One region of the Henriciella sp. AS95 genome, then DNA from elsewhere that is predicted to be linked to it. Evidence: predicted binding sites of a transcription regulator. Region 1 holds the regulator's gene; the other holds the start of a gene.
What was found. Region 1 encodes HrcA, which represses chaperone genes, less so after heat shock. Its sites were predicted from a motif close to GTTAGCANTCNNCNNNGNNGANTGCTAAC; they were not measured.
Positions count from the first base shown of each region.

Region 2: a site for HrcA is predicted at 2,987-3,015, ahead of groES (co-chaperone GroES). Genes of this name have one in related genera too.

Region 1 covers NZ_JBBMQM010000001.1:3,324,052-3,335,550, forward strand. Annotated here, with positions in the region: gene WNY37_RS15880 (hypothetical protein) at 1-440, opposite strand, end outside; gene WNY37_RS15885 (hypothetical protein) at 437-1,465, opposite strand; gene WNY37_RS15890 (nucleotide exchange factor GrpE) at 1,563-2,162, opposite strand; gene hrcA (heat-inducible transcriptional repressor HrcA) at 2,177-3,256, opposite strand; gene WNY37_RS15900 (MFS transporter) at 3,310-4,743, shown strand; gene rph (ribonuclease PH) at 4,740-5,465, shown strand; gene WNY37_RS15910 (hypothetical protein) at 5,546-6,025, shown strand; gene WNY37_RS15915 (group III truncated hemoglobin) at 6,054-6,512, opposite strand; gene WNY37_RS15920 (CreA family protein) at 6,561-7,070, opposite strand; gene WNY37_RS15925 (GIY-YIG nuclease family protein) at 7,237-7,509, opposite strand; gene WNY37_RS15930 (helix-turn-helix transcriptional regulator) at 7,552-7,797, opposite strand; gene WNY37_RS15935 (DUF2975 domain-containing protein) at 7,814-8,320, opposite strand; gene rdgB (RdgB/HAM1 family non-canonical purine NTP pyrophosphatase) at 8,460-9,062, shown strand; gene hemW (radical SAM family heme chaperone HemW) at 9,059-10,216, shown strand; gene WNY37_RS15950 (SDR family oxidoreductase) at 10,213-11,028, opposite strand; gene WNY37_RS15955 (class I SAM-dependent methyltransferase) at 11,040-11,499, opposite strand, start outside.
Region 2 covers NZ_JBBMQM010000001.1:2,504,638-2,516,136, forward strand. Annotated here, with positions in the region: gene WNY37_RS12360 (hypothetical protein) at 1-275, opposite strand, end outside; gene WNY37_RS12365 (PaaI family thioesterase) at 386-805, shown strand; gene WNY37_RS12370 (DUF423 domain-containing protein) at 810-1,160, shown strand; gene WNY37_RS12375 (SDR family oxidoreductase) at 1,258-2,028, shown strand; gene WNY37_RS12380 (tRNA-binding protein) at 2,031-2,402, shown strand; gene WNY37_RS12385 (PaaI family thioesterase) at 2,399-2,884, shown strand; gene groES (co-chaperone GroES) at 3,064-3,354, shown strand; gene groL (chaperonin GroEL) at 3,409-5,055, shown strand; gene WNY37_RS12400 (hypothetical protein) at 5,244-5,783, shown strand; gene WNY37_RS12405 (CoA transferase subunit A) at 6,026-6,730, shown strand; gene WNY37_RS12410 (CoA transferase subunit B) at 6,730-7,359, shown strand; gene WNY37_RS12415 (zinc ribbon domain-containing protein YjdM) at 7,356-7,688, shown strand; gene WNY37_RS12420 (aldehyde-activating protein) at 7,708-8,127, shown strand; gene WNY37_RS12425 (hypothetical protein) at 8,156-8,917, opposite strand; gene WNY37_RS12430 (DNA topoisomerase IB) at 9,013-9,987, opposite strand; gene WNY37_RS12435 (acetyl-CoA acetyltransferase) at 10,108-11,499, shown strand, end outside.

The DNA of each region.
Region 1 (11,499 bases):
CAAACGGATTGTGCGCCAATCTCAGCGCCAATTGGCTTCCACTCAAGAACGCCGTACCGGATGATCAGGTAGCCCCAGAGCATTGACGGAATTCCGCAGACGAGCGCTTCAACCCATGCCTGTGGCAGCAGGATGAGCAGCCCAAGGCTGAATACGACAATCATTAGGAAAGCGCCGCCCACCCACAGCGAAAATGTAAGCAGCCGCAGCTCAGTCGCTTGCATGACGGGCGAGGATATGAGGCGGCAAAACAGGACAGTGCCGTACATGATGCTTGGCGGCAGGATCAGCCAGGCGAGCTGCGATCTATCTAGGTCGGTGATCTGCAGCGCCTCTGCCAGAGCCGGCAGTGGATTGAGCGGACCGATCGCAAACCAGGCGAGCATCAGCATCAGAAAGCGGTACTTCCGGGTCCGCAGCATCGGCGCAGTCTCGGTCATGATACGGACACCGCTTCGCTGTCGGAGGGGTCTGCCGATTTGTCCGAACCATCTTTCCAGCCGTATACGAAGAACCGTGTGATGAGGATCCCGACAAGCGACGCGGCCAGAATTGGAAGGCCGCCAAACGCCCCTGCGAAAAAGGCCAGAAATGCCACGCCATCGCTGACGCTACCGAAACGGATCAGACTTGTCAGAGCCGCGCCGCATAATACGGCGACCGGAAAGAAGCCGACCGCAACGACCAGTCCCTTTGCCAGCATTATCCAGAAATTGCTGACCCGCGGCCCAAGCCAGGAATAAAAGACTGCATATGCCACCAGATAGGCCGCCAAAACGCCTATCGCTGTCGTACTGCCCGCTCGACCGATGCCCAACGTGTCGCGTCCGTCCGCCATCACAAGAAGCACACCGAAGCTGAAAAGCGTTACAGGATTGGCGACACAGGAGAGCACTGCCGCAGGAAGCACCGTTGTATCAGGATCGCGGAACAGGCCTGCGGCCTGATTCGAAGTCGTAAGTTTTTCTGTCGCCCCAGGCTCCTCCGCGTCGAAGATCCGGAAATAGGCTGAAGCGCAATAGAGAAGGCTCGCTGTGAAAAGCACCATCACAATCGTTGTGATCGGGAGCATCCAGTACTGGCGAAAAATGAACCCGTCAAAGATTCGGTCCAATGGTATGCCGCGAAAAGCCGCGCGGCTCCCACGCAGCACAACACTCAATGGTAGCAAAACCAGATCAGTGATCAGCGTCGCCAAGAATCTGTACGTGATCGGTGCGGTCAGGGCGGCGATCCATACGAAACGCAGACTGCCGCCAAACCGCCGGCCGATCCAGACGAGCGCCATGCTCCAGATCAGCGCCACAAACGCTCTGTTCGCGAGTATTTCCAGATAAGGCATAATCAGGAAAACCCGCCGAAAGCGAATTGCGCTGTAAATCTCTCCAAAAGCCAGCATCGCAAGCGCGATGATGACCGCCGAATAAAACAGTCGACGTCTGGTTTTAGCCTTCGAAACTGACATGAGGCTTCGCTCCGCTCGCGCAGAACTCGCCTAGCCAGTTTCCATCAACAAACCGCTAAAATTTAAGGTTGATTTATGCGCCAGCCGACGCAGCAGCCTAGTTCGTCTTGCCCGCGCTCACCGCAACCATCGCCGCTCTCAGCGTCCGTTCGCCGATCTTCCAGCCAGACTGGAAGGTTTCCGCGATCGTGCCGGCGGCGTGCTCGGACGGGATCTGGCTGACCGCCTGGTGCATGTTCGGGTCGAAGGTCGCACCCGGCGCTGCATCGATCGCCGTCACGCCGTGGCGTGCGAGCACTGTGTGCAGCTCCTTCTGCGTCATCTCGATGCCGCCGAGCAGGTTCTGTCCGGCCTCCGTCAGCGCCTCGCGCTCATCATCCGGCAGGGCGCCGAGTGCCCGTGCAAGATTGTCGGACACGTTCAGCAGGTCTGCGGCAAACTTCTCAACGGCATAGACGCGCGCATCAGCGACTTCCTTGGCAGCGCGCTTGCGGACGTTTTCAGCCTCGGCGAGCGTGCGCAACAACTGGTCCTTTGCGATGGCAACCTCGCCTTCGAGTTCGGCCATACGCGTTTCAATCTCAGCCGCTGCGTCTTCTGCAGTCGCGGCCTCTTCCAGCGCTTCGGATTCAGGAGACCCCGCATCCAGCGTCTCGGTTTCTACAGCCTCTGGCGGTCTTTTCTGGTCATCACTCATAGTTATTCACTCTTCTAGCTCTGTTGCCGCTCGCCAAGAATCTGCCCGACCACACGCGCCGTATAATCCACCATCGGAATAACACGGGCATAATTGAGACGGGTCGGACCGATCACGCCGAGCGCGCCAATAACCTGTCTTGATGCGTTCATATAGGGAGCAACAATCAGGCTTGAACCCGACAACGGAAAAAGCCTGTTCTCCGAACCGATAAAAAGCCTGACGCCTTCAGCTTCCCGCGTTGAATCCAGAACGTCCAGCATACTCTGCTGGCGTTCCAATATGTCGAACAGCTGGCGCACCTGTTCCATGTTCTCGGCCGCCTGCGCATCGGCCAGAAGGTTTGCGCGGCCATGCACGATCAGCGCTCGCTCCTCACCAGGCACCTGCCCGCCCCATTCGGCGAGGCCCTGCTCGACAAGACTTGTCGCCGCCTGGTCCAGCTGCGCGCGCCGCTCACTGATTTCTTCGCGAACCGCCTGCGCGGCCTCGCGAAGCGTGCGGCCTTTCATACGGGCGGCGAGGTAATTACCAGCCTCGATGAGCGTCGTTGCCGGCAGCCCGGGAGGGATTTTGACCAGCCGGTTCTCTACATCGCCCGCTTCATCAACAAGAATGCACAGGGCCTCGCCTGTCGCTAGCGGCACAAACTCGACATGACGGACCGGCCGTTCCCGCGTTGGCGAAGACACAAGCCCTGCCCCGCCCGCTAGCCCCGACAGCAAGGATGACGCCTCTTTCAGCACGCCCTGCATATCGCGGCCACTGGCGCGCAGCCGATCCTCAATCTCGGACCGGTCAGCCTCCGTCGGCTCACCCATTTCAAGAAAGCCATCCACAAACAGCCTGAGCCCGATATGGGTCGGCATCCGCCCGGCTGAAATGTGCGGACTATCGAGAAGCCCCAGATCGGTGAGGTCCGACATCACATTGCGGATCGAAGCCGGTGACAGGCCAATCGTCCCCTTTGACAGCGTACGGGACCCGACCGGCTCACCGGTCTGCAGATACGTCTCCACAATCTCGCGAAAGATCAGCCGCGAGCGTGCATCAAGGCTTTGCAGAAGGCCGGTGTGGGGGGCTTTATCGCTCATCTCGCGGGAATCAATATGGATTGCAATCTATAGTTTCAATAGGGCGTTTTTACTTGGACCAAGCGTGGAAATCAGCTTGTCTGGACTATATGACGACCGTGCCAGCAAAACTGCCCCTTTCGCAAGTCATCGCATACGGTTCAGTCGGAATTCCATTCGGGGCCGTCAGCCTTCCGATGGCGGTGTTCATCGCGCCTTTCTATGCCGAACAGATGGGGCTCGGCACCGCGCTCGTTGGCCTGATCTTCATGCTGCTGCGCTTCTGGGACCTGGTGTCGGACCCTGTCATGGGCTGGCTGGTCGATACCAAACCGACGCGCTCCGGCAAGGTGAAGCACTGGCTCATCCTGGCCGTTCCCATTGTCCTGCCCGCCGTCTGGCTCATCTATAATCCGGTCGGCCCACCCGTCTCGCCGCTCTATCTCGCCGCCGTGATGTTCTTCTTCTACATCGGCGCGACCATGATCCTCACGCCTCATCAGGCCTGGGCGCCTTACATCGCGACCTCCTATGATGAGCGCTCCCGTCTCTTCATGTGGCGAGAGCTTTTCACCGTCGGCACCATGCTGGTCATGCTGGCGCTACCGACCATCCTGGCGCGCGCAGGCGATGTATCCCGCGCCGAGCAGATTTCGGTGATGGGCTGGTTCCTGGTCATTGCCCTACCCATCACGATCACGCTGGCCGTGTGGCGCGTGCCGGATGCCAAGGTCGACGCCGATGCCCCCAAGGCCGATTTCAGCCCCCGCGCGATCATGACCGCCCTGCGACAGCAATCTCTGTGGCGGCTGCTGCTGGCGGAAATCTGCATCGGCATCGCCATCGCCGGAACCGCCGGCACATTCCTCTTTGCGGCAGAGTGGGGATTTGGCGTCATCGACCTCGCCCCCCTCGTCCTCATGTGCCACTTCATTGCAGGCTTCGCAGCCATGCCCTTCTGGGTGTGGGTGTCGAAGCGCTCCGAGAAATACATCGCCGTGCGCACCGTCTGCCTGTGGTCTGCGGCCACATTCAGCCTGTATCTCGTTTTCGCGCTGATGGGAGGCGGTCTGATCCCGCTCGTCTTTGCGGTGGTCGTTTCGGGCCTCGGCTATGGGTCGCCCTTCATCCTGCTACGCTCCATGATGGCAGACCTGGTCGAGGCCGAGCAGGTGCGCGGCGGGCAGAACCGGGCCGGGCTCTACTATTCGATGATGTCGACCGCCTACAAGATCGGCGCGAGCTTCGCGATCGGCATCCCCTACATCCTGCTGGGCCTCGTTGTCGGCTTTGTCCCCGGCGGCGAGAACTCCGACGGCGCAGTGCTCGGGCTGATGCTCGTCTTCGTCGGTGTCCCGGTTATTGCCTATACGCTCGCCGCGCTGCTGATCTGGACCTTCGACATCACCCGGACCGAACAGGCAAAATCAGCTGCAGCCATAAATGCGGGTGGACAAGGCACTCTGGAATCGCTTCACCCCCCGGTGAGAAAAGGAGATGCCCCATGACGACACTCGTGCGCCCATCCGGCCGCGCTGCTGACCAGCTTCGCGATATTGTGCTTGAGACCAATGTGACCCGCTACGCCGAAGGCTCCTGCCTGGCGAAGTTTGGCCATACCCATGTTTTGTGCACCGCCAGCTGGCAGGACAATGTCCCGCCATGGCTGCGCGGACAGGGTAAGGGCTGGGTCACCGGCGAGTATGGCATGCTGCCCCGCGCCACACACACACGCGGCCGCCGCGAAGCCACGGCCGGCAAGCAGTCTGGCCGCACGCAGGAAATCCAGCGCCTGATCGGCCGCTCGCTGCGCTCTGTCGTCGATCTCACGGCCCTTGGAGAGAACCAGCTCACCATCGACTGCGACGTCATCCAGGCCGATGGCGGCACGCGTACGGCCTCGATCACAGGCGGCTTTGTCGCCATGGCGCTGGCGCTGAAATACATGCGCGAAGAAGGCGTCATCAAGACCGACCCGATCCAGAAACAGGCCGCGGCCATCTCGGTCGGCCTTTTCAAGGACCACCCGGTCCTCGACCTCGACTACCCCGAAGACTCCGGCGGCGAAGGCGACATGAATGTCGTGATGAGCTCAGATGGCGGCTTCATTGAGATCCAGGGCACCGGCGAAGAACGCCCGATGACGCGGCCCGAAGTCGAGGAACTGCTGAAGCTCGCTGAAAAAGGCTGCAACGAGTTGTTCGAAGCGCAGAAAAAGGCAATCGGCTAGTCCCGCCACTCGACTTATGCACCCATACGGCCCTACCTTAGCGTTAGCTCACCACGAAGCCGTAGGACGCCAACATTCACATGACCGAATGGAGATTTAGATTTCGTTCAGCGCCCTTCGCCGTGATTGCCTGGATCATGGCTGGCCCGCTGACGCCAATTTACTCGGTGTGGATCCTTTGGCTTAGCAAAGAGTATGGCTTTTCCTCCCCTGAAGATTGGGAATATGTCCGTAGTTTTTGGTATATAACTGGCTTGCCCAGCACGATTGCTGTCAGTCTGGGCTATTTCCTGTTTCTGCAATTACAAACCAAGACGCAGAGGAAAACCGCTCAAATCGTGATCGTGTCCGCAATAGTCGTTTGGCTTGGCACGATCGCATGCGTGTTGTTTCAAACGTCTCCTGATGCCTCATTTTTCTTCGAGCAGGGCTTGGTATTTGCATTTCTCTCCGTCGTTCCCGCAGGCTGGATGACGTTCGTGTCGTGGACTGTTGTCAGAGCTGTTGGGTTGAGCCCGATAAAACCGGAGCTCGGTCCGGAAGAACTCAAAGAGGCATAGGCGTCGAGCCTGCTAGCGTGCGCCGCAGCTATTCGGTCACCGGCCGGTTAACACTGCCCCCGAAGCTCTCCAGCCCGTACATGGCAAGCTGCAGGCTCTGCGCGATCCGTTCGGCCCGCTGCATGAAATAGTCCACCGTCTCCTCGCCGGGCGCGATCTCTTCCAGCGTCCGGCGAAAAAGCCCAAGCCATAGCCCGAAATCCTCGCGGCTTATGCCGTCCAGCTTCATATGCGCCGGCACCGGCTTTCCGGAATAGCGTCCGGCATTCAGTGCGACCGACGCCCAGAAATCCTTCAGCTTGGCCAGGTGTTCGGGCCAGTCATCCACCTCGCCATTGAAGATCGGCCCGAGACGCGGATGCGCCCGAATCCGTGCATAGAAGGTCTCGACCAGCAATGAGATGAAAGCGTCGTCTATGCCGAGACGCGCAGCATTCTCCTGAATGGCGCGGCGGCGCTCCTCGGCGGAACGGACTTGGTATGTCATGTCACGCCCTTGGGCGAAGGGCAGCCAGAGGTCGATACGCACATACCCCTAATCGCGCGGCTCCGGCTTCTCGCGCCCTTCCCATGTCACCTCGCCGTCCCAAAGCGATATGGTCGACAGGCTCATCTTGGCTGAGCCATCGACAGGTTTGCGTGAGAACGAGACGTACATCATCGAATCGCTGGCCGGATCGTAGATGCGGCGCACGGCAAGCTGCTTGAAGATCAGCGAACGACCCCGGTCCCAGACTTCCTCGCCGGAGCGATCAAGATCGATCTTTCCGATGACAACCGGCCCTGTCCGCACGCACGAAATCGAAGAGTTTGACGGGTCCTCGAACCAGTTACCCTTGCCGATCCGGTCCCAGACGCCGCGGTCGAAATAGGCGATGTGGCAGGTAATGCCCCGCACTTTCGGATCGGCCAGCCGGTCAATCTTGATCTCATTGCCAAGCCAGTCATTCTTGAACTCACCCGCCTCGCGGTCACTGCCCGTGCAGGCGGCGAGCGATAACGCGTAGAGCAAGGCAATCGAACAGCCTGAGACTGATTTTTTCATTCGCTTCGTATCTCCAAGGCTTGGCTTCGTGTGTGTTCAACGAAGTACCAAGCCGACGGTTGCTTCCCCACGGCTTGTCCGTGGGGCCCATCATCGAATCTAACACAATAAGCGGTGGCAGGAGATGGGTGCCACGGACAAGCCGTGGCAAGGCGCATAACACGTTTCACCTGAATGGAAGCGTCATCGTCAGGTCCTTCCAGTCAGGATTAGCCTCTTCGATCAGATTGATTTTCCATTGGCGCGGCCAGGTCTTGATCCTGCGCTCGCGATGATTGGCTTCGGCAATGCCATCATGAAATTCGCACCAGACGAGCTTGTGACAACCATACTTCGCAGTGAAAGCCGACCCATGCCCCGACTTATGCTGGCCAATCCGTGTCCATAGGTCAGACGTCGATCCGGTGTAGATCGTCCCGTTCTTACGATTCGCCATCATGTATGTGGCTACGAGGTCGAAGCGCGCCACCCGTGAACCACGCTAAGCCGCCGCTTCATCATCCTTCGCCGCTGTCCCGTCTTCTTCTTCATCGAAGACGAGAATGTCACCTGGCTGGCAATCGAGCTCGCGGCAGAGCGATTCCAGTGTGGAGAAACGGACGGCTTTTGCCTTGCCGGTTTTCAGAATGGAGAGGTTCGCGAGCGTTACGCCTACACGGTCTGACAGCTCGGTCAGGGACATGCGCCGCTCCAGGAGAACGCGGTCGAGAGTTACACGAATGGCCATATCTGTTCTCGGCCTCCTAAATCGTCATCTTCTCTTCCTCACGCAGGCGGCTTCCTTCTCGGAAGACCTGCGCCAGGATGAAAAGCGCTACCACTGCAGCCCATGCTGCAAGGTTTATGCTCAGCCGCACGGGCTGGTCGGAGCCAAGATCCACAAATGCATTGAGCAGAATAACTGTTACGTACCGCCCCAGTTCCACCGCGCCGATGGCGACCGCGATACGGGTCAGGCGCGGGCCATTGTCGGGCACAAACGGGTCCCCGTCGGCGAGCGTGTTCAGGATCGCCTTGAGCTGCATGCAGACATAGATGATGCCTGGCGCAAATACGACGAGTCCTGCAAGGCCCGCTACGAATTGACCGGGTTTCACATCCTCGACATAGGTCTCCATGCCGGGCACTTTCACCGCGCCGCCATTCAGGCTTCCAATGAGGCCCGCACTGATCAGGAGAAACGCAATAATGCCGGCGATGACAGCGATCCAGATGATCACTTGCATCAGCATGGACAGGAAAGCTGCCATGGAGTTTTGCTGGCGGACACTCATATACGTTCGGTCAATCCTTAGGTACGAAGCCGGTATCCGTAAGCCGAAACCGGTAATTTACCGTTAAACGATAATACTATTCATCAAGAATGCAAGATGGAAGGCACATTCAGTCATGACTCGCACACTTGGAAAAGGCCGATTGGTTGCCGCCACCCACAACAAGGGAAAAGTGAGAGAGCTCAAGGACTTGTTCGAGCCTGTTGGGATGGAGGTTGTATCCGCCATCGAGCTTGATCTTCCCGAGCCGGACGAAACCGAGCTGACATTTTCCGGTAACGCACTGATCAAGGCCCGCGCCGCCTGCGAAGCGACTGGCGCACCCGCCCTGTCAGATGATAGCGGCCTGGAAGTCACCGCCCTTGGCGGCATGCCCGGCGTCCACACGGCCATCTGGGCTGGTGAGCCGCGCGATTTCTACGTCGCCATGCAGAAGGTGGAAGACCTGCTTCAGGACATGGATGCCCAGGATCGCAGCGCCCGCTTTGTCTCCACGCTCGCTGTCGTCTGGCCGGACGGTCATGAGGAAGTCTTCGAAGGCAGCGTGGACGGCACGCTTGTCTGGCCCCCACGCGGCGACAAGGGTTTCGGCTATGACCCGGTCTTCGTCGCAAACGGAGAGACAGAAACCTTTGGCGAGATGGACCCGGCGAAGAAGCACGCCATGAGCCACCGCGCCGACGCATTCCGGAAGCTGAAAGCCGCCCTGCTCCCATGAGCGCTGCCCTGCCCTTTGGGCCGGATTACGGCTTCGGCCTCTACATCCACTGGCCGTATTGCTCAAAGATCTGCCCCTATTGCGACTTCAACGTCTATGCCGCGAAAGACCGCGACAACCGCCCGCTTTTGGACGCCATCGCACGCGACCTTGCCCGCCATGCCGATGACCTGCCGGATCACCCTCCTCTCGGCTCGGTCTATTTCGGAGGTGGCACGCCCTCTCTGATGGCCGCTGGCGATATCGCGCTGCTGGTCGAACTCGCCGAGCGCAGCTTCGGCCTCGCCCCTGGCGCGGAGATCACGCTCGAAGCCAACCCGAATGATGTGATCAGTGCCGACCTCGAAGCCTGGGCAGCAGCCGGCGTGAATCGCCTCTCAATCGGCCTCCAGTCTCTCGACGACGACGCGCTTGCTTTTCTCGGCCGGGACCATGACGCGGCCAGCGCCCGCAAAGCCGTCGAACGCGCCGCCGGGCCCTTCCCGAACCATTCCATCGATCTCATCTACGCCCGCCCGGGCCAGTCCGCCGAAAGCTGGGAAGCCGAACTTACCGATGCCCTCTCCCTCGGCGCGCCGCACCTGTCTCTGTACGAACTCACCATTGAGGAACGCACCGCCTTCGGCAAGCGCGCTGCGCGCGGCGAACTTGTCCCGATGGAGGATGATGACCAGGCGGATCTCTATGAGCTGACGCAGCAGATCACCGAAGCCCACGCTCTGCCCGCTTATGAAGTCTCGAACCACGCCCAGTCCGCCGACACACAGTCGAAGCACAATCTAACCTATTGGCGCGGCGGCGACTGGATCGGCCTCGGCCCCGGTGCGCATGGGCGGCTGACCATAGATGGCCATCGGGTCGCCACGCATGCGGCGCCAAAGCCTGCCGACTATATGACTTCAATAGAAAGCCCTCCGGCCCACGACCCGCTCAGCGACATCGACAATGTTCGAGAACTCCTCGCAATGGGCCTGCGCCCCTCAGAGGGCATCGAGATGGCGCGGATAGAGGCAATCGGCGGCGTGCCGCTCGATGAGGAAACCGTCGCGACGCTGCGCTCGAGCGGTTTGATCAGGACGATCGGCGACAGGATCGCCCTCACCGCCGAAGGCCGCCTGCTGGCAGACCGCATCGCCGCAGAGCTTTCGCCCTAGTCTTTTTCAGTTTTCCGGAACCGCTTCGACTGCTGCTTCATCACGGCGCGGCCAATCGGGTCCGGCAGGATCTTGGTCAGCGTCGCGAGACCCTTGTTCACAGCGCCGGGCACCACAACTGGCTGACCTTTGGTCACCGCGTCGATGCCTGCTTCGACAACAGGTTCGGCCTTCATCCACATCCAGTCCGGCGACTGATCCGTCATCTCGCGCGTGCCGTTCACATCGTGAAACTCGGTCCAGGTGAAGCCCGGGCAAAGCGCCGTACAGTGAATATTGTGTCCCGCCGCCTGCGCCTCGGCATGAACGCTTTCGGAGAACTTGATCATCCCGGCTTTCACGCTGGCATAGAGCGTATGACCGCTTGATCCCGGCGCATAGCCCGCCAGGGACGCCACATTGATGATCCGGCCGAAATCCCGCTCCGCCATGCCCGGCAACAGCTTGTGCACCAGCTCTATCGGGGCCGTATACAGCACGCGAATGAACTGCTGCTGCTCTTTCCAGCTCGTATTGAAAAAGGTGCCCGGCAGGCCGTAGCCCGCATTATTGACCAGCGCATCGACATGCCGGCCAGCCTCTTTCAGCTCGTGCAGGATCGTATCGACACTCTTTGCCAGAGCGAGGTCCTGCGAGATGGTAATCGTCGCGACCTTGTACTTTTCCTCAATTTCCCGCGCGAGCTTGTTGAGCCGGTCGAGCCGCCGCGCCGTGAGCGCGATATCCCAGCCCTTCGCTGCGTACTGACGCGCGAATTCCGAACCGATCCCGGCGGACGCCCCTGTGATCAGGGCCAGCCTGTTATTCGCCATTGCTTGCTCCTTTAAGCTTTCCGCCAGACATTCACTTTTGTCAGGAAGGCAATTTCCGTCCGTTCCAGTGCGAACCCGGCCTCTCCCATCGGCGCTTCAAAATCCCAGCCGAGATACGCTTTGTAATACGGCTCGTGAAAGCCTTCAGGAAAGTATTCCAGAATACCGTCGAGCTTCTCATTGTCCTTGAACTGAAGACTGTCGGCGATGATGAACACCCCGCCCGGCTTCAGCACGCGGGCCACTTCAGCCATCACCTGCTTGCGCGTCTTCTCCGGCAGCTCATGAAACAGGTAGATCGAAACCACAACGTCCAGAGACGCATCCTTCAGCGGGATTGCCTCGGCCAGACCTTCGATGATCTCGACCTGCGGCCACGGCGCTACCTGTTTTCGCGCGCGCTCGGCATAGTTCGGCGACAGATCGAGCCCGCTTGCCTGAAGGCGCGGAAAGGCCCGCATCGTCTCGCGC
Region 2 (11,499 bases), 820 kb from region 1:
TCGATCTTCATCGGCCCGACGCGAACATCCATCCGCTCATGGTTCATGATGCGCGACAGGTGCACGGACGTCTGGACGCCATCTTTCAGGACGGAGAATGCGCCGTCCATGATATTGAGATGAGGATAGACACCGAAGGACGCGCCGAAAAAGACCGATCCGTCTTTCGAATAGCCATTGAAGAAGTAGCGGTCATAGAAATTCCGGTCAGTGCCCGCGACCCAGACGGGCTCTGGCGTCTGGTGGATCGGGTATTCGTCGCCCCAGGTGAGCATGTATGGCTTTCCTCTCTCTGCGTGACCTCTTGGCGGGCCCCGTCATGGTCCTAGAGTGTCGGATAGAAGAGGCCGGATCAATCTCCGGCGCGCGGAAAAGGATAAAGTCGATGACATCAAAGGTGAGCGTCGATGAAGCGAATGCATTTTTGGACGAGGCGTTCAACAGCGCGCAGAACCGGTCGACCGTCATTGCGATGGAGGATAGTCGGGCAATTTTGCGTATGAAGGCCGGTCCCGAGCAGTTGCGCCCCGGGAATTACATTTCTGGTCCCACACAGATGGCGATGGCCGATAGCGTCGCCTATTTCGCAATCTTTACCAAGCTCGGCATCGTGCCCATGGCTGTGACGAGCAATCTCTCGATCAATTTTCTTCGTCCCTGCATTGGCGAGGCCGTGATCGCCGACGGTCGGCTGATGAAGCTCGGTCGCACACTTGCCGTCATCGAAGTGGACATTCGCGCCGAAGGCTCCGACAAGACGTCCAGTCACGCCATCGTGACCTATTCAATTCCGCAGGAGGGCTGAGCAGATGCAGGCAACTATCGGAGCAATTCTCGGCTTCACCGGAGTCGCCCTCGGTGCGTTTGGTGCGCATGGCATGTCGGGTCGTTTCACGCCGGAAACGCGCGGCTGGTGGGAAACCGCGACGCTTTACCTTCTCGTCCACGCTGTCGCAGTGTTTGCTGCAGGCCTCAGCGGTCGCACCGGCCTCTTCTCCACAGGTGGCTGGGTGATGGTGATCGGCGCGCTCATCTTTTCCGGAACGCTTTATTCCATGGCCCTCGGCGCGCCTCGCTGGTTCGGCGCAATCACGCCGCTTGGAGGGCTTGCTCTTCTTGCCGGCTGGGCGCTCTTTGCCTTCGCTGCCCTGCGCAGCTGAAATTTCCATCTCAACCCGGTTCGCGGGGATTGGCAGCACGCGCGTTTTGAATATGGTGCGGCGAGAAACTGCACATGTGAAATAAACGGAGGACCTCATGGCCAGTCTTTTCGATCTATCGGGAAAAGTTGCTGTCATTACCGGCTCATCACGCGGCATCGGTAAATCCATCGCCGAAGAGATGGCAGAGCAAGGCGCCAAGGTCGTGATCTCTTCGCGCAAACCCGGTCCGTGCCAGGACGTCGCCAAGGAAATCAATGACAAGCATGGCGATGGCACCGCGATTTCCGTCCCGGCGAACATCTCGTCAAAGGAAGAGCTTCAGACGCTTGTCGACGAGACACGCAAGGCCTTCGACAAGATCGACATTCTGGTCTGCAATGCGGCCTCCAACCCCTATTACGGTCCGATGGAAGAGATCGAGGACGAAAAGTTCGAGAAGATCCTGCAGAACAACATCATCTCCAATCACTGGCTGATCCAGATGGTCGCCCCGGAGATGAAGGAGCGCAAGGACGGCGCCATCGTCATCATCTCATCAATTGGTGGTCTGAAAGGCTCGCCCGTTATCGGCGCTTACAACATCTCAAAGGCGGCAGACTTTCAGCTCGCCCGCAACTACGCCATCGAGCTTGGCCCGCACAATATTCGTGTGAACTGCGTCGCCCCCGGCCTTATCAAGACAGATTTTGCACGCGCCCTCTGGGAGAATCCGGAGAATGTGAAACGCATCGAAGGCGGCACCCCGATGCGCCGCATCGGCGACCCGGTTGATATTGCCGGGGCGGCGATCTTTCTTGCATCCGACGCTGGCAAATACATGGCCGGCCAGATGATCGTGGTCGATGGCGGATCGGTGATCGTTTAGACATGCACAAGGTTGACCTGCCCGGTAATCCGCCAGAAGCGGAAACCGATTTTGATACTTTCCGGAAGCTCGACATTCGTGTCGGTACTGTGCTCGAGGCGGCACCGCTGGAGGGCGCGCGCAAGCCGGCGATCCGCCTTCTCATCGACTTCGGACCCGGCGTTGGAGAGAAGAAGTCGTCCGCCCAGATCACCGAACACTATGACCCGGACCAGTTGATCGGTCGGCAGGTCATGGCCGTCGTCAACTTCCCGCCTCGCCAGATTGGCAAGTTCATGTCGCAGGTTCTGACGCTTGGTTTCCCTGATGATCGCGGCGCCATCGTCCTTGGCGGCACCGACAGTCCCGTGCCCAATGGAGCGCGCCTTGTATGACTGTTGAGTACAATCCAGACGATTTCTCCCCACTCTTTCAGGGCTTTCTTGGCGGCGTCACATCCGGCAACTGGTCGCAAAAGCCGAAAGGGCTTCAGAAACTCGGCATCATGCCGGAGCATTGGCTGAAGAAGATCGAGCCAGGATATGTCCACTATATCTGGCCGAATGATGGCTCCCACGACGTTCAGCCTGAGCGCGCCTTCGGCGGCTGGGTCGGCGCCTTGTCGGACCATGTCGTCTCCATCTGCATGTTCTCGGCCCTCAAGGATGGCGAAGCCTTCACCACGCAGGATTTGCAAATCAAGTTTTTCCGCCCGGTCTCGCATGGCGACATCACCATCGAAGCGAACGTCATCAATCGGTCTCGAACAACCGGTTATGTCGAAGCCGAATGGCGAAATGCCGACGGAAAACTCGCGGCCAAAGTACTTGCCTGGAAAGCCATTCGAACCATCGAGGCCATTCACGCACAGCGCTAAGACCGGCATGAGCGGCGGCACCCTGCCCGACGATGCGCACTGGCGACAATTTCACATTTTGAAGTGTTGACGCGGGCACTGCACACCCCTACCTGAGCCCTCGTTAGCACTCTCCTGACTTGAGTGCTAATCGAGCGAACACATTGCCCGACCGGGCAAACGAAAAGGTAAGAGAGAAAATGAAATTCCGTCCTCTGCACGACCGCGTTCTCGTGAAGCGCGTTGAAGAAGAAGCAAAAACCTCCGGCGGCATCATCATCCCCGACACCGCCAAGGAAAAGCCGCAGGAAGGCGAAGTTGTCGCTGTCGGCACCGGCGCACGCGGCGATGACAATGAAGTCGTCCCAATGGACGTCAAGGCGGGCGACCGCATCCTGTTCGGCAAATGGTCGGGCACCGAAGTGAAAGTCGACGGCCAGGACCTCCTGATCATGAAGGAAAGCGACATTCTCGGCGTCATCGAGAAGTAAGCTTTACCACTCCCCAAATCCCTGAACACGAAATTCTGGAAGGAAGACAGCAACATGGCTGCTAAACACGTAAAATTCGGCTCCGAAGCACGCGAACGCATGCTCAAGGGCGTCGATACGCTTGCAAACGCCGTAAAAGTCACGCTCGGCCCGAAAGGCCGCAACGTGGTTATCGAGAAATCCTTCGGCGCACCACGCACCACGAAGGACGGCGTCACCGTAGCAAAAGAGATCGAGCTTGAAGACAAGTTCGAGAATATGGGCGCACAGATGCTGCGCGAAGTTGCCTCCAAGGCAAACGACGTCGCAGGTGACGGCACGACGACTGCAACGGTCCTCGCCCAGTCGATCGTTCGCGAAGGCATGAAGCGCGTCGCCGCCGGCATGAACCCGATGGACCTGAAGCGCGGTATCGACAAAGCCGTTCTGGAAGTCACGTCCGATCTCGCGCATCACTCGCGCAAGGTCAAAGAGAACTCCGAGATCTCGCAAGTCGGTTCAATCTCCGCCAATGGCGACAAGGAAATCGGCGACATGATTGCCAAGGCCATGGAAAAGGTCGGCAATGAAGGCGTCATCACGGTAGAGGAAGCCAAATCCCTCGAAACCGAACTCGATGTCGTTGAAGGCATGCAGTTCGACCGTGGTTACCTGTCCCCATACTTTGTGACCAATCCGGACAAGATGTCTGTCGAACTCGAAGATCCATTCATCCTGCTGCACGAGAAGAAACTCTCCTCGCTCCAGCCGATGCTTCCGATCCTCGAAGCTGTCGTTCAGTCCCAGCGTCCACTGCTCATCATCGCTGAAGATGTCGACGGTGAAGCGCTCGCAACGCTCGTCGTGAACAAGCTACGCGGTGGCCTCAAGGTTGCTGCTGTGAAGGCACCTGGCTTCGGCGATCGCCGCAAAGCCATGCTGCAGGACATCGCAGTTCTCACAGGCGGCCAGGTCATCTCCGAAGACCTCGGCATCAAGCTCGAGAACGTTGCCCTCGACATGCTTGGCACGGCCAAGAAAGTCGAAATCGACAAGGACAACACGACCATCGTCGACGGTGCTGGCACCAAGGACGAGATCGAAGCCCGCGTCGGCCAGATCAAGAAGCAGATCGAAGACACCTCTTCCGACTATGACCGTGAGAAACTGCAAGAGCGTCTGGCGAAACTCGCTGGCGGCGTTGCCGTGATCAAGGTCGGCGGTGCGACCGAAGTCGAAGTGAAAGAGCGCAAGGACCGCGTCGACGATGCGCTGAACGCAACGCGTGCAGCTGTCGAAGAAGGCGTGATCCCTGGCGGCGGCGTTGCCCTCCTCCGCGCAGCACAGCACATCGACACCAAAGGCGAGAACACCGACGAGCAAGCCGGTGTGGACATTGTCCGCCGTGCCCTCGAAGCTCCGATCCGTCAGATCGTCAACAATGCTGGCCTCGAAGGCTCGGTGGTTGTTGCGAACATCCTGGCCCAAAAAGATCGCGGCTACGGCTTCAACGCCCAGACCGAAGAGTATGGCGACATGTACAAGATGGGTATCATCGACCCAGCGAAAGTCGTGCGCTCTGCCCTGCAGAACGCCGCGTCGGTTGCTGGCCTTCTCATCACGACGGAAGCCGGCATTGCCGAAGCTCCGAAGAAAGAAGGCGACGCCCCTGCAATGCCTGATATGGGCGGCATGGGTGGAATGGGCGGCATGGGCTTCTAAGCTCAGCAACCACATCCAGATAAGGAAAGGGCGGCACCTTGTGTGCCGCCCTTTTTCTTTGTCATCGAGGCTAAAACGATGCTTGCCCGATCCACGTTTTCAATGATGCTCCAGCCATGCGAATAATGTATCGCAGGAACGCTACGAAATGATTCGCTGGCCCCTGACGTTCAATTGAAAGGCTGACAATGTCCGATATCATTTTTTACGCTGCTGCCGGCGTTGTGGCGATGTTGCTCATTTTCGGCATACGCTGGATTGCCGCCAAACAGGGCGCAGGCGCCAAGGCCAAGGCCACCTCGGAAATGGAAGCAGCCACGGGACGGTCACCCGACTTCGTCCACGCTTATGGCGCGACCGGCATCGGACTGGACTTCGATGACCGCAAACTGATCGTCCATGACCGCAAGACCGGACTGGACATCCGCTCATTCGATGACGTCGGCACCTGGTTTGTCGGGACGATATCTCAGGAGCTATTATCGCCGCAAACGGCCCACGCGATGTCCGGCGCGAGCGACGATTCCCAGATAAGTGCGCGCATAACGCATACAAAATACGTCATTATCTGTGATCACGACAGCAATCGCATCTGTCAGGTCGGGATCATTGAGCGCTCTGCAGAGGACGCGCTCAGCGATGCGCTTGAACGCGCTTTCCCCGGAAAACGTAATGACGAAGCGATCGGCGCGAAGGACATGTCGGACCTTATGCGCGGCAAGCGCTAGACGAGGTTCGAGCGCCTTCGAGGTCTTGGCGACCTAAATGCGCCTGCTTTAAGCTCCGTTGTCGGACACTCAACGGCTCTGAATGATGTGACATCTGCTCCTCGGGCAACGACGCTGGTCGCCCGGCTTCAGACCTTTTTTCGCGCAAAGCTTGCCGTGCGATAAGCAGATCGAATGTGTTCAATCTGTCTGCACGCAAGTGTCCCTTGCGCCCTGCGCTGGCCATGCTTTAACACCTCGTCATGAGCAAGATTTACAAAGACGCAGCCGCCGCTCTCGACGGCGTTCTGTTTGATGGCATGACAATCGCTGCAGGCGGTTTCGGCCTTTGCGGCATCCCTGAGCTTTCCATCGCCGCGATCCGCGAGGCCGGCACCAAGGATTTGACCGTCTATTCCAATAATGCGGGCGTCGACGGCTTCGGTCTCGGCGTCCTGCTGGAAAGCCGGCAGGTCAAGAAGATGGGCTCGTCCTATGTCGGCGAGAACAAGGAATTCATGCGCCAGTATCTCGGCGGCGAACTCGAACTGGAGTTTAACCCGCAAGGCACGCTGGCCGAACGCATGCGCGCCGGCGGGGCAGGCATTGCCGGCTTCTACACCAAGACCGGCTATGGCACGCAGATCGGTGAAGGCAAGGAAGTGAAGGAATTTCACGGCGAGAAGTACATTCTCGAAGAAGGCATCTTCGCAGACCTCGCCATCGTGAAAGCCTGGAAGGCGGACACGACGGGCAACGCCATCTTCCGCAAGACCGCCCGCAATTTCAACGAGCCAGCCGCGATGTGCGGCAAGGTCTGCGTCATGGAAGTCGAGGAAATCGTCGAGCCGGGCGAGCTTGACCCGAACCACATTCACCTGCCCGGCGTTTTCGTGCACCGGCTGGTGCAGGGCGAGTTCGAAAAGCGTATCGAGCAGCGCACGACCCGGAAGAAGGAGACCGCCTGATGCCCTGGACACGAGATCAGATGGCCGAGCGCGCCGCGCAGGAGCTGGAAGACGGGATGTATGTCAATCTCGGCATCGGCATTCCGACGCTGGTGGCGAACCACATCCCGGACGGCGTCGAGGTGACGCTGCAATCAGAGAATGGCATGCTCGGCATGGGCCCCTTCCCTTACGAGGGCGAGGAAGACCCCGACCTGATCAATGCCGGCAAGCAGACCATCACGGAACTGCCGCACACCGCCTTCTTCGACAGCGCCATGAGCTTTGCGATGATCCGCGGCGGCAAGATCAACATGGCGATCCTCGGCGCGATGGAAGTTGCCGAGAATGGCGACCTCGCCAACTGGATGATCCCCGGCAAGCTGGTGAAAGGCATGGGCGGGGCGATGGATCTCGTCGCGGGCGTCAAGCGCATCATCGTCATTACCGACCACACCTCGAAGTCCGGCGAGCCGAAACTGCTTCACGAATGCAATCTGCCGCTGACTGGCAAGCATGTCGTGAACATGATCATCACGGATCTCGGCGTCTTCGACGTTGTCGAAGGCGGCCTTGAAATCAAGGAAATCGCGCCGGGCGTCACCCGCGACGAAATCTATGAAAAAACTGAAGCAAAGATCGTAAATTGAGCGAACTACCCCCCTGCCCAAAGTGCAATTCGTCCTTCACCTATGAAGACGGGGCACTTCTTGTCTGTCCGGAATGCGCTCATGAATGGTCGCCATCCGCCGACGCGGAAAACGCCAAGGTCTGGCGCGATGCGAATGGCAATGTTCTCGAAGATGGCGACACCGTCACCGTAATCAAAGACCTGAAGGTCAAAGGCTCATCCAGTGTCGTGAAAGTCGGCACGCGGGTGAAGAACATCCGCCTGGTCGAAGGTGACCACGATATCGACTGCAAGATCGACGGCATCGGCCAGATGGGCCTCAAGACCGAATTTGTGAAAAAGGCCTGACGGCCCAAGGATACGCCCCATGACAGCCACTTGCCTCTGCGGTGCCGTCACCGTGACGGTCGAGACCGCGCCAGACTTCATTCACGATTGCAATTGCGACCTCTGCCGCAAGACAGGCGCAGCCTGGGGATATTATCCGTCCGCTTCGGCGTCAGCGACTGGAAAGACAACAGCTTTCATGCGGAAGGACAAGCCGAATGCTGGCGTCGAGGTCCACACCTGCCAGACCTGCGGGGCGACGACGCACTTCGAACTCGCGCCCGCCTTCAAGGCGCAGAACCCCGGCGCAGACCTCCTTGGCGTGAATATGAAGCTGTTCGCCGCTGCGGACCTTACAGGCGTCGAAGTTCGCTACCCGAACGGCAAGGACTGGAGCGGCGAAGGGCCATTTGGCTATCGGCGCGACGCGATGACGATCAGCGACGCGTCACCCTGGTAAAAGTGTTAGCGGCCCGCGCCGCGCGCCCTCAATCTGCTGCGCCTGGCTTCCAGGTCTCGGGTACAGGTTTTGTATCTTCTTCGCATTGAGACACTGCATAGGCTGATGGGAGCAGGATGTCCGGCATCGGCTCCACCCGCCAGTTCGACAGCGCATTCTCTCCCAGCCAATCGATCCCCAATTGTTTCAGGCGCTCTGGCGAGAGATAGGGTTCACCTGGCCCAAGCTGCGCGAGAAGCGCAGGATCAACAAAGCTCGCCCCGCCATCGAATGTGATCGCTTCAAAGCTGTTATTCCAGTCGGTGCCGGCGCACATCTGCCGGAAGACCACAATGCTGATGCCGCGCTCGACATAGCAGAAGGCGACGGAATTTTCGCCAACCAGGACTTCCGGCTCGGATGGCAGTCCCGGCAGGATGAGTGTGTCGTGGGAGGCAAGGTCAGCGCCTTCACGCTGGTCGCCGACATCATAGACATAGAAGCTGCCGGCTTTTCCGAATGTGACCGTGTCGCCGCCGAGATTTGGAAAGATCGACAAAGGGCGGCTCGGAAGGCCGCAGTCGGGCAGGCCCGCACGCTCTCGTGGCCGGGCGTCATCGCTTTCAATGTTGCTCAGCCGCTCCCTGTCAGCCTGACTGACGGGAACAACGTCCATCTCCGGCAGGCGCATCTGCAGCTTTTCCGACTTCGGTGTCATCAGAGGTGTTTGCCCCACCAGCGCTGCCGTCGCGCAACCGGCAAGAAACAGGCCGAGGAAGATGACAAGGCGGTTGGAAGGCATAACTGGCATCGCTTTCTCCGGACTCGGGCGAGAAAGCTTAAGCGCGATCGAGCTTCAATTACCTTAAATTGAAAGGGTTGATTGATCGGAAATCGAGGCTCGCCTCACTCTTCAAGTACAGCGAACAGCCGTCTTTCATTCTTTTTAAGCCTGACCGGGCCGGACACCTCCTCCGGATTCAAGCCTTCGCGCGCCATCTCGATCACGCGCGGATGGATATAGGAATTGCGAGCGATGGTTGGCGTATTGCCGAGGTGCGCCGCCGCAGCTTCCGAAATGGCCTTGATGCTGTCTGCGCCTTTTCTCAGCGCCGAGACAGCGGCGACCGAACCGCCCCACGTCCTGAAATCCTTCGCGGTGAACGCACCGTCAGCAGACTCCTGGATGAAGCGGTTGACGCGCGATGAGCAAACCCTGCCGTCAGGTGTGTCGAACAGGCTCTGACCAGGAAGACATTGCAGCGCGGCCACGGCCCTGCTCAGGCCGTCATCGCAGATTGAGATGTCCTGTGGCTTGCCGCCCTTGCCCTTGAAGCGCAGCCGGATCGTGTCTTCGTCGGTCTGGCGGACATGCCGCTTGTAGAGTGTCGTCGCTCCGAACGTTCCCTGAAGGCGGCTCTTCTCTGACCCGATGCGGACCGCGCCCTTGTCCATAAGCCGCACAATTGCAGCCACAGCGAGTTCGACATGGTCGGCCGGGTCGTCGAGCGTCTCGCGTACCCGCGCCCTGATGCGCGGAAGCGCCTGCCCGAAATACAGCATGTCTGAGAACTTCACCTGCTCGCAATGCGCGCGAAAATCCGGATGATAGCGGTATTGCGTTCGGCCAGCTTCATCGACGCCCGTCGCCTGCAAATGCCCATTCGGCCTTGAGCAGATCCAGACGTCTTTCCACGCCGGCGGCAGGACAAGCCCCTCAGCGCGGGCGCGTTGTTCGCCTTCGAGCGTGCGCCCGTTTTCGTCCTGATAGGTAAAGCCCTTGCCATACGGCTTGCGTGTCCAGCCTGTCTCGCCGGGATCGACATAGACGAGGCCGGCGTCTTTCGGATCAACATCAGAACGGGCGAGCGAGAAAGCCATGTTCGAGAAACTGCACGCCGAGACGTAAAGTTCCGCGCACGCCTGTTGGCGTCGCGTTACCGATTGAAGAGGCGCCTCAGACGGCTAATCATGTGACCGAAGAAGATTGGGAGATTAGTTATGGCCAAAGGATCAATGCCGGTTCTGGTCGGTGTCGGCCAAGCCCTTAGCACCTGGGACGGAAGTGACGGTGCTGACGGCGCCCCTTCACCGCTTAGCCTTGCGACGACAGCGTCCAAGGCTGCCCTCTCGGATGCCGGTATTGGCGCAGACGGGGTTGATGCCATCACATTCGTTCGGATATTCGAGGATTCGGTTCCGGGCGCGCCTCATCCGCATGGGCATAACAAAAATCTGCCTGGCACGCTCGCTCGCGATCTTGGCGCCACCCCGTCCACACTGATCTACTCAGACGTCGGTGGTCAGAGTCCGCAGGCGCTTGCCAATGAGATGGCAAAACGGATCCATGAAGGTGAGTTTGACGTTGCCCTCGTCGCTGGATCGGAAGCCAATCTTGCCTCCAAGAGCGCCCGCAGAAACAATATCGACATCGATTGGGCAGATGACGACGAGGCGCCATACGAAGATCGCGGCCTCGGCGGCAAGATGATCACCCGGACAGAAATCAAACACGGCATTGCCGCGCCAGCATATTTCTATGCGCTTTTCGAAAACGCGATCGCTGCTCGCGAGGGACGTACGCGCAGCGAGCAGCGCGAAGCCATGGCGCGGCTCTTCCAGCCGTTTACAGAAGTGGCCGCTGAGAATCCTTTCTCCCAATTCCCGACCGAACGGAGCGTCGAGTTTCTGGCAACGCCGTCTCCGGAAAATTATGAGTTCGCTGACCCTTTCCTGAAGTGGCATATCGCCCAGGACGCCGTGAATCAGGGCGGCGCCATACTTCTGATGTCAGAGGACAAGGCAGATGAACTCGGCATTCCCGCCGACAAACGCGTCTACCTTCACGGGGCTGGAGAAGCGAAAGACGATTTCATTTCCGAGCGTCCGCGACTGGATGGCTCTTGGGCGATGGAGCAGGCCATCAAGCGTGCCCTTTCCCAGGCCGGGAAGACGCCGGGCGGCATGGCAGCCTTCGACCTGTACTCTTGTTTTCCGTGCGCCGTTTTCTCATCGATACAGGAGCTCGGCATCGATCCGGAAGCGGATGCACGTCCGATAACCCTGACCGGCGGCCTGCCATTCTTCGGGGGCGCGGGAAACAATTACTCCATGCATGGAATTGCCAGCATGACCGAATGGTTGAGAGAAAATCAGGGCGCCTTCGGACTCGTTCTGGCGAATGGTGGCTGGATGACCAAGGAAGCCGTTGGCGTGTGGTCAACGAGCCGTCCCGACACCTTCACGCCAGTTGAAGAAATCGCCGCGCCGACAGAAAAAGTCGAGATCGATCCTGCGCCTTCCGCCGGCACAGTCGAGACGTTTACCGTCATGCATGGCAAAAAGGGCCCGACCCATGGCGTAGTCTTCGGGCGCACTGAAAGTGGTGCGCGC